DNA from 2 places in the Pantoea sp. E956-1 genome. Region 1 is predicted to be linked to the other one. Evidence: predicted binding sites of a transcription regulator. Region 1 holds the regulator's gene; the other holds the start of a gene.
What was found. The regulator LexA, encoded in region 1, represses DNA repair genes until DNA is damaged. The targets are predictions, from matches to a motif close to TNCTGTATGTACATACAGNA.
Positions count from the first base shown of each region.

Region 2: a site for LexA is predicted at 3,452-3,471, ahead of dinG (ATP-dependent DNA helicase DinG). Genes of this name have one in related genera too.

Region 1 covers NZ_CEUYZP010000009.1:171,929-176,849, forward strand. Annotated here, with positions in the region: gene zur (zinc uptake transcriptional repressor Zur) at 1-55, shown strand, start outside; gene AC0T7J_RS19620 (CsbD family protein) at 129-341, opposite strand; gene dinF (MATE family efflux transporter DinF) at 509-1,831, opposite strand; gene lexA (transcriptional repressor LexA) at 1,932-2,546, opposite strand; gene AC0T7J_RS19635 (diacylglycerol kinase) at 2,652-3,020, opposite strand; gene plsB (glycerol-3-phosphate 1-O-acyltransferase PlsB) at 3,149-4,921, shown strand, end outside.
Region 2 covers NZ_CEUYZP010000002.1:227,742-232,662, forward strand. Annotated here, with positions in the region: gene AC0T7J_RS08555 (ABC transporter ATP-binding protein) at 1-468, shown strand, start outside; gene AC0T7J_RS08560 (ABC transporter permease) at 456-1,187, shown strand; gene AC0T7J_RS08565 (MerR family transcriptional regulator) at 1,363-2,097, opposite strand; gene AC0T7J_RS08570 (helix-turn-helix domain-containing protein) at 2,247-2,810, shown strand; gene AC0T7J_RS08575 (GNAT family N-acetyltransferase) at 2,807-3,325, shown strand; gene dinG (ATP-dependent DNA helicase DinG) at 3,499-4,921, shown strand, end outside.

The DNA of each region.
Region 1 (4,921 bases):
AAGTTGCGAGCATGACCATCAGGATGAGGGTAAAAAGCGGGGAAAACGCGGGTAGCTGGCACATCCTTGTGCAGTTCCGGTGAGGGCCCACCGGAACGCGTTCAGCTGATTATCAACCTATTGTCTGATTACCAGCGGTGATCTTTGTTCTGACCTTCCCAGTCGGTTACTTCGCGCTCGGCTTCATCTTTCGTAGAGCCGTAACGCTCCTGGATTTTGCCAACCAGCTGATCGCGTTTACCTTCGATAACCTGCATATCATCGTCGGTCAGCTTGCCCCATTTCTCTTTCATTTTGCCTTTGAACTGCTTCCAGTTGCCGCTTGCTTCGTCTTTATTCATGGCAGACCTCCAATCCTCGGGTTTTAATGATTATCTTGCTGCTTAACAAAATAACGATACAAAGCGCTGGTTAACTGCGCTGCATAGAGTTAATTGTAGTAGCCAATTTCTTAACCATGGAATAATACAGAATAATCCGTATCGGCTTGCGTGCAGCCACTGCTGACTCAGGCATCAAACCAGCTGTTCTGACGCCAGTGCTTACGCCAGATGAGCCACAGCGACAGGCCGCGCAGCGCCAGGAAAACCGTGACCGCCAGCCACAGACCATGGTTACCCAGTACCGGTACGCTAAGCAGCGTCAGAAAATAGCCTGCTGCGGCTACCACCATGCTGTTACGCATCTCGCGCCCGCGCGTCGCCCCGATGAACATGCCATCCAGCAGATAACACCAGACACCGATCAGCGGCATTATCATCTGCCAGACCAGATAGCGGTCCGCTGTCTGCTGAAGTGACTGAAGAGAGGTCAGCAACGACACGATCTGCGGGCCAAAAATGGCATAGATCAGCGAGAAGAACAGCGCCACCACCACCGCCTGCCGACAGGCAGAGTGCCAGACGCGCAGGAGTTTACTGCCATCTTTTGCACCATGCGCCTCACCCGCAAAAGCTTCAACTGCGTAGGCAAAGCCATCCAGCGCATAGGCAGTAAAAGTAATGAACATCAGTAATACTGCGTTAACCGCCACCACATCAGGGCCGAGTCGCGCGCCCAGCACGGTCAGCGAGGCAAAACAGAGCTGCAGCATCAGAGAGCGCAGCATGATGTCCCGGTTCAGTCGCAGCAGCCGGCCGCTGTCACCGCGCCAGCTCTGCTTCAGCAGGCTAAGCGTAATTCCGCGCAGTTTTAATACCCGCCAGACCATGATGCTGCCGACGCCCAGCGTGATGTACTCTGCCAGTGCCGTGGCGGTGGCCGCCCCCGCGACACCCCAGTGCAGCCCCATCACCAGCCAGAGATCGAGCACGATGTTAACCAGATTGCCCACCACCAGCAGGATCACTGGCGCACGCGCATACTGCACGCCCAGCAGCCAGCCCAGGATTACCAGGTTTGCCAGCGTGGCAGGCGCACTGAGCCAGCGAATCTGAATAAACAGCGCCGCCTGTTCCAGTACATCGGGATTGCCGCCAACCAGATGGGTCGCCAGCTGGATAATCGGATAACGCAAAGCGATGAACAGTACACCTGCCAGCAGCGCGATGATCAGCGGTTGCGTCAGCGCGCGCGCCAGAGCGGTTTTATCGCCCGCACCAAACGCCTGTGCCGTAAGGCCAGTCGTACTCATTCGAAGGAAAAGCAGCAGCATAAAAAGGAAGCTGGTCACTGTAGTCCCGACCGCAACCCCGCCAAGATAGACAGGGCTGTCGAGATGACCAATTACTGCAGTATCGACCACTCCCAGTAAGGGAACAGTGATATTTGAAAGGATCATTGGCAGTGCGAGCCGCCAGAGATTTTTATCCGTTGCCGTGATAAAGCGCATTCGCCGTTCCGTGCTCAGTGTCGCTGCGCAAAAGAGACAGCGACAAAATTAGGGCAGACAGAATAGCATCAGAAAAAGCGAATGCACGCTGGCGTCAAAATCAGAGCCACTCGCCGTTGCGCACCACGCCCACCGCCAGACCTTCAATAGTCAGCGACTGCGCACGGGTATCGACAACAATCGGGTCAAAATCGCTGTTTTCAGGCAGCAGATGCACGATAGCACCCTGCTTTTTCCAGCGTTTAACGGTAACTTCATCATCAATGCGGGCAACCACAACCTGGCCGTTGCGCACATCCTGGGTTTTATGCACCGCGAGCAAATCGCCATCCATAATTCCGATATCTTTCATCGACATTCCGCTGACGCGCAGCAGGAAGTCAGCAGAAGGCTTAAACAGGCCTGGATCGACCTTGTAATGAGTTTCGATATGTTCCTGCGCCATGATCGGCTCACCGGCAGCAACCCGGCCAATCAGCGGTAGCCCTTCTGAGGCTTCTTCTTCCATTAACAGGCGAATGCCGCGTGATGCACCGGAAACGATCTCGATAACGCCTTTACGCGCCAGCGCTTTCAGATGCTCTTCTGCCGCATTCGGCGAACGGAAGCCCAGCTGCGCCGCAATTTCGGCACGCGTAGGCGGCATGCCCGTTGAAGAAATATGGTCGCGAATCAGGTCATAGACCTGCTGCTGCCTGCTGGTTAATGCTTTCATCCCGCCCCCTGGTTGTTTATACAGTCGCTGTGAGTATATACAGGTATTGGCGAAATGGAAACCAATTGTCAGGGAAAACGCGCCCTCAGACGCATTGTGGAAGGCTTATCGCAAATGTGTCCAGAGCAGCGCGATCCAGACAAAGAGTGCCAGTAAAATGCTGATCAGTACCGCCGCCGAGCCCATGTCTTTCGCCCGGCCCGCCAGCGGATGATGCTCCTGACCGATGCGGTCAACCACCGCTTCAATAGCGCTATTGAGGATTTCAACAATGACCACCAGCACCACCACCCCAATCATGAGGATGCGTGAGACCATATCGACATCCAGCCAGCACGCAATAATAATTGCGACCAGCGCAGCCAGCGCTTCCTGGCGAAACGCCGCCTCATGTTGCCAGGCGGCTCGCAGTCCCTGCCATGAGTAACCTGCGGCTTTTACTATTCTGATAAGTCCGGTGGCATTATTTGCCATGATGTGGGAACCCTTTCATCGGATTGACGTCAATGTCTGGGCTGCGTGCAATGGGCACCACCACAGATCTTCGCTGCGCTTTCTGGTATGCTTGCGGCGCTTTGCTAACAAGAGGCTTCATGTTGTCTATGTCAGGTTGGCGTAAACTCTATTACAAACTGCTTAATTTACCACTGTCGTTTTTGGTAAAAAGTAAGGCCATTCCGGCCGATCCCGTGTCTGAACATGGTCTGGATCCGACCCGACCTATTATGTATGTTTTGCCTTACGATTCGAAGGCCGACTTACTGACATTACGCGCGCAGTGTCTGCGGCATCATCTGCCCGACCCGCTCTCTCCGCTGGAGATTGATGGTTCACTGCTGCCGCGCCACGTCTTTATCCACAATGGCCCGCGTGTCTTCCCCTATTTTGTGCCCAGCGTGGAATCCGTGAAAATCTTTCACGATTACCTCGACCTGCACCGTAATAACCCAAAGCTCGATATACAGATGCTGCCGGTCACCGTGATGTTTGGTCGCGCACCGGGACGTGAAGTTCAGGGCGAAGCCACGCCACATCTGCGGGTGCTGAACGGGGTGCAGAAGTTCTTTGCGGTGATCTGGCACGGGCGCGACAGTTTTGTCCGCTTCTCACCGACGGTGTCGCTGCGCCGCATGGCAACTGAACACGGTACGGATCAGTCGATCGCCCAGAAGCTGGCTCGCGTGGCGCGCATTCATTTTGCCCGCCAGCGACTGGCGGCGATTGGCCCGCGCTTGCCGGCGCGTCAGGATCTATTTAATCGTCTGCTGCAATCCAAAGCGATTGAAAAGGCAGTAGAGGATGAAGCACGCAGCAAAAAAATCTCCCATGAGAAAGCGCAGCAGAATGCCGTCGAGATGATGGAGGAGACTGCAGCAAACTTCTCCTATGAAGCCATCCGTGTAACTGACCGCGTGATGGGCTGGCTCTGGAGTCGACTCTATCAGGGCATCAACGTCAATGGCGGCGAAAAAGTCCGCCAGCTGGCCCAGGATGGCCACGAGATTGTCTATGTGCCGTGCCATCGCAGCCACATGGATTATCTGCTGCTCTCCTATGTGCTTTATCATCAGGGACTGGTGCCGCCGCACATCGCAGCCGGGATCAATCTCAACTTCTGGCCAGCCGGCCCGATTTTCCGTCGTCTGGGCGCTTTCTTTATTCGTCGTACCTTTAAAGGCAACAAGCTCTACGCCACGGTATTCCGTGAATATCTCGGCGAGCTGTTCACCCGGGGCTATTCGGTTGAGTATTTTGTCGAAGGAGGCCGTTCACGAACCGGTCGCCTGCTGGACCCTAAAACCGGCACCTTAGCCATGACGCTGCAGGCGATGCTGCGCGGCGGAAATCGTCCGATCACGCTGGTGCCGATCTATATCGGCTATGAGCATGTGATGGAAGTGGGCACTTACGCTAAAGAACTGCGCGGCGCGGCGAAAGAGAAAGAGGGCTTCATGCAGATGGTGCGCGGCTTACGCAAGCTGCGTAATCTCGGTCAGGGTTACGTTAACTTTGGCGAACCCCTGCCGCTGGTCAACTATCTTAACAAGCGAGTGCCGGAATGGCGCGATGCCATCGATCCGATTGAGCCGCAGCGTCCCAGCTGGTTAACACCGACCGTCAACGATATTGCTGCCAGCCTGATGGTGCGTATCAATGAAGCGGGCGCGGCTAACGCCATGAATCTCTGTGTCACCGCCCTGCTGGCGTCACGTCAGCGCTCACTAACCCGTGAACAGCTGATTGAACAACTGGAGTGCTATACCCAGTTGCTGCGCAACGTGCCTTACTCGCCAAATGCGACCGTACCCGATCTCTCAGCGGAAGCGCTGCTGGATCACGCCTTGGGTATGAATAAGTTTGAGAGTGAAAAGGAC
Region 2 (4,921 bases), on a different contig from region 1:
CCGTTTGGTGCACTCGACCCGGTGACGCGCGGGGTGCTGCAACAGGAGATGTTGCGCATTCATCAACTGTCGGGCCGCACCATCGTGCTGGTGACGCACGACATCGACGAAGCGCTGACGCTGGCAGACCGTATTGTGCTGATGGATAACGGCGAGATTGTTCAGCAGGGCAGGCCGGTGGAGCTGCTCACCCAGCCGAAAAATGATTTTGTGCGCGACTTCTTTGGTCGCAGCGAAATGGGGGTACGGCTGCTGTCGCTGGAGCAGGTCGGTAATGCCGTGCGGCGCGGCGAGTGGCTGCCGGGCGAACCGATCGCTGCGGCACTGACGCTGCGGGACGCCCTGTCGCAGTTTATCGCCCGGCGTACCGATAAATTGCCGGTCATTGACGATCAGCAGCGGCCGCTGGGCGTGCTCCACTTTGGCGATCTGCTGCAACTGCGCGAGGATTTAACATGCGCAGGCTAAGGGATCCGCTGCTGTGGCTGGTGCTGTTCTACGGCGCGCTGCTGACCCTGATGCCTTACAGCGGGCCGCTGTTTCACCGCTGGTTTCCCGAACTGGCGCGGCCACTCTATCAGCAGGAGAGCTTCTGGCAACTGACGCTGGCACATCTGTTTCTGGTGATCACCGCCAGCCTGCTGGCGATCGTGATTGGCATCGGCAGCGGTGTGCTGGTGACGCGACGGGCGGGCCGCGCCTTCCGGCCGTTGATGGAAACCATTGTGGCGGCAGGGCAGACGATTCCGCCGGTGGCGGTGCTGGCGATTGCGGTGCCGGTGATGGGATTTGGCGCCTGGCCCGCAGTCGTGGCGCTGCTGCTCTACGGATTGCTGCCGATTTTACAGGGGACGCTGGCGGGTATTGATAGCGTACCCGCCAGCAGTCGGGAGATCGCCATCGGGGTCGGCATGAGTAGCTGGCAGCGGCTGTGGCAGATTGAGCTGGCGCTGGCTGCGCCGGTCATCATCGCCGGGATACGCACCTCGGTGATCATCAACATCGGCACCGCTGCCATCGCCTCGACGGTCGGCGCGAAAAGTCTGGGATCGCCGGTGATTATCGGCCTAAGCGGCTTTAATACAGCCTATGTGATTCAGGGGGCATTACTGGTGGCGCTGCTGGCGATAGTCAGCGATCGCCTGTTTGAACGCCTGCAGCGCTGGCTTAGCGTGAGTGAACGATGAGAGAGTATCCCACCAGCATCAGACCGCCGGTGCCGCCTGCCGCCATAATGAAAAACAGGGTGGCGAAAAAGGCTTTTTTGACATTCATGGTTAAAACCTGAGCTCGTTAACAGTGAGGCGGGGATAATAGCGCGCGCAAGGCAGCAGGCAAAGTGCCCGGCGTGCGTTTTTGTTATCAGGCAGGGTCGTGCAACCGCACGGTATAGCCCTGTTCCTGCCAGTGTGACAGCTGTTCCTGCTGGCGGCGGGTCAGTTTTTTACCGGTAAAGACAAACATATTCATGCCAGGAAAGAGCTCAGGACGCGGTAAATCCAGCGGTTCTGCCAGCACATCTATTCGCCAGCCATGCTGCGACAGACGCCAGCCTTCCAGCCAGATGCGGGTACGATCGTCGATACCCCAGCCAATAATCAGCGCATCTTTACCCGATTTTTTACGGCTGCCGGTCAGGCAGAACGCGACATAATCGATCAGCAAACCATCCAGCAGGCTGCACATAGTGCGGGCGGTGTTCTGATCCAGACTGAGCTTCTGGCGCACCGGCATAAAAACATGGTCGATAAGCGCATCAATCGGATGTTCGCGACCAATCGCGGCAATTTTATTACGAAGTTTAGCGGGTCTGACGTGACGCAGGACGCTGATCAGCTCATCCTGGAGTGTGGTCCAGCCGTCATGGGCATCTACATCGCCACCTTCCAGCAGTGCCTTAACTTTACCGACCGGCACGCCGCTTTCAATCCAGCGCATGATCTCTTCGATGCGATGAACATCTTCTTCGTCAAACTGACGATGTCCGCCTTCGGTACGTTGCGGCTTCAGTAAGCCATAACGACGCTGCCAGGCGCGCAGAGTGACTGGGTTTATGCCACAGCGCTCGGCAACGTCACCGATACTGTATAAGGTCATAAATTCCTCTTTCGATTGGTCTGAGTGCAATTACCATAACGAAGCCGACTAAGTTGTACAATACATTTCTCAATGTACAACTTGACTGATACGCTGTTTCTCCGCTATATCTCATATCAGAGAATTATTCCCAAATATGAGAATTCACCATGTCAGAGCTGAATACGGAGCAACGACTGGCGGTGAGGCTGGCAGAATTACGCCTGCAACGCGGCTGGTCGCTGGATGAACTTTCTGTCGCAACGGGCATCAGTCGTGCGTCATTATCGCGCATTGAGCGAAGCGAGACCAGCCCTACTGCTGCGTTGCTTAACCGTCTGTGTGTTGCCTACGGATTAACGATGTCGCGCCTGCTCAGTGAAGTGGAGGCTGAGTCCAGTCTGCTGATCAGAGATGACCAGCAGCCCGTGTGGCAGGATGAATCCAGCGGATTTATTCGCCGGAATGTTTCACCTCCTGCGCTTCATTTCCGATGCGAACTGGTTGAGGGCAAATTACGGCCCGGTGCACGTATAGATTACGATGCGCCACCCATTCAGGGGCTGGAGCAGCATATCTGGCTACGCGAAGGCGGCCTCACCGTCACGATGGGGGCGCAGCAGTGGGCGCTGAAGCCCGGTGACTGCTTACGTTTTCATCTGGTCGGGAGATCGGCTTTTGAGGCGCACCTGACTGACGGCGCGCGCTATTTACTGGTGGCGGCGAAACCATGATCGATTACGCAATACTTCGCGCCGACGAAGCGCAACAGCAACTGGGTGAACTCACTGCGGTGCTGCAGGCCTGTGTGGCAGATGGGGCCAGCGTCGGCTTTATTGATGCTGAAGACGAAGAGGTGATGACGCGATTCTGGCAGCAGCGGATTGCCGGTCTGGCAGACGACAATAGCGAATTATTCGTTGCGCGGCAGCACGGTCGCATCGTGGGCACGGTCATTCTCAGTGGCAGCGCGATGCCTAATGGCCGACACCGGGCGGAGATCAGCAAACTGCTGGTGCATCCGCAGGCGCGCCGTCAGGGCATCGCGCGTGAGCTGATGCAGCGCGCTGAGCAGCAGGCCCGCGCGCAGGGCAAAACGCTGCTGGTGCTGGATACGCGCAGCGGCGATGTCGCCAGCGATCTCTATCGCTCGCTGGGCTGGCAGGTGGCGGGGTCGATCCCGTTTTATGCCGAATCCACCGCTGGCGTGCTGGATGCCACCACCTATATGTACCAGGTGCTGGCGTAGCCTGCGGCTGGCCTTTCTTCGTGCCGGCCCGGTTTGACGGGCTGCCCGCGTGAACCTGAACCAGTCAACGGCTGAAATTTACGACGGCGCACGAAAAATTCGGCGCGAAAGCTGACGCCGCCGGGATACTGTGTAAAAATACAGGCCATATTTTCGGTGTGGTAACGCAAATCATGGCCCTGACAGCCGCAGTAAAAAGCCAGATAGCGCAGTGGTATAAAGCGCTTCAGCAGCAGGTGCCTGACTTCATCCCGCGTGCGCCACAGCGCCAGATGATCGCCGAAGTGGCGAAGTGCCTGGCGGGCGACGATTCGCGCCATCTGGCGGTTGAAGCGCCAACCGGCGTGGGCAAAACCCTCTCTTATCTGATCCCGGGCATCGCGGCCAGCCGCGCCCAGGAGAAGCGGCTGGTGATCAGCACCGCCAACGTGGCGCTGCAGGATCAAATCTTCACCAAAGATCTGCCGCTACTGAAAAAAATCATTCCCGATCTCACCTTTACCGCCGCCTTTGGTCGCGGGCGCTATGTCTGTCCGCGTAATCTGGCGGCGATGGCGGCCGATGACGATGAGCAGGGCGATCTGCTGCTTTATCTGGACGATGATGCCGTCAGCAGCACTAAAGAAGAGCAGACGCAGTGTGGCCGGTTGCAGAAATCGCTGGATCGCTATCAGTGGGACGGCCTGCGCGATCACAGCGAGGAGAACGTCAGCGACAGCCTGTGGCAGCGGCTCTCCACCGACAAAGCGAGCTGCCTTGGCGCACACTGTCGCTGGTATCGTGAATGCCCGTTCTTTGTGGCGCGGCGCGAGATCGAGCAGGTCGATGTAGTGGTGGCGAACCATGCGCTGGTCATGGCAGCCATGGAGAATGAGTCGGTGCTGCCACCGGCTAAAAACCTGATGCTGGTGCTGGATGAAGGGCATCATCTGCCGGAAGTGGCCCGCGATGCGCTGGAGATGAGCGCCGACATCACGCCGGGCTGGAGCAGCCTGCAGCTCGACCTCTTTATCAAGCTGGTAGAGAGTATTATGACGCAGATGCGGCCAAAATCACCGCCGCCGCTGGCTAACCCGGAGCGGCTGAAAGCGCACTGCGATGAACTGCGCGAACTGCTGACAATTACCGCTCAGGCGCTGAATCCGCTGCTGCCACCGCATAACCAGCCGGGCGAATTCCGCTTTGTGCTGGGCGCGCTGCCGCAGGAGCTGCTGGATCTCTGCGCCCGGCTCTTTAAGCTCAGCGATGCGCTACGCGGCCTGAGTGAAGGTTTGATTAATGCGCTGAGCGAGCAGACCGGCAAGGTGGATGTGGTGCGACTGCATCGCAATCTGCTGCAGCTCAATCGCCAGTTTGGCTGGTTCGAATCGGTCAGCAAACTGTGGCGGCTGGCGGCGATGGAAAAAGCCTCTGGCGCGCCGGTGTCGAAGTGGATCACCCGCGAGCTGCGCGAAGGTCAGGCGCACCTGCTGTTTCACTGCGCAGGGATCCGCGTCAGCGACCAGCTGGAGAAAATGCTGTGGCGTAAAATTCCGCACGTGGTCGTGACGTCCGCCACCCTGCGATCGCTTAACAGTTTCAACCGCCTGCAGGAGA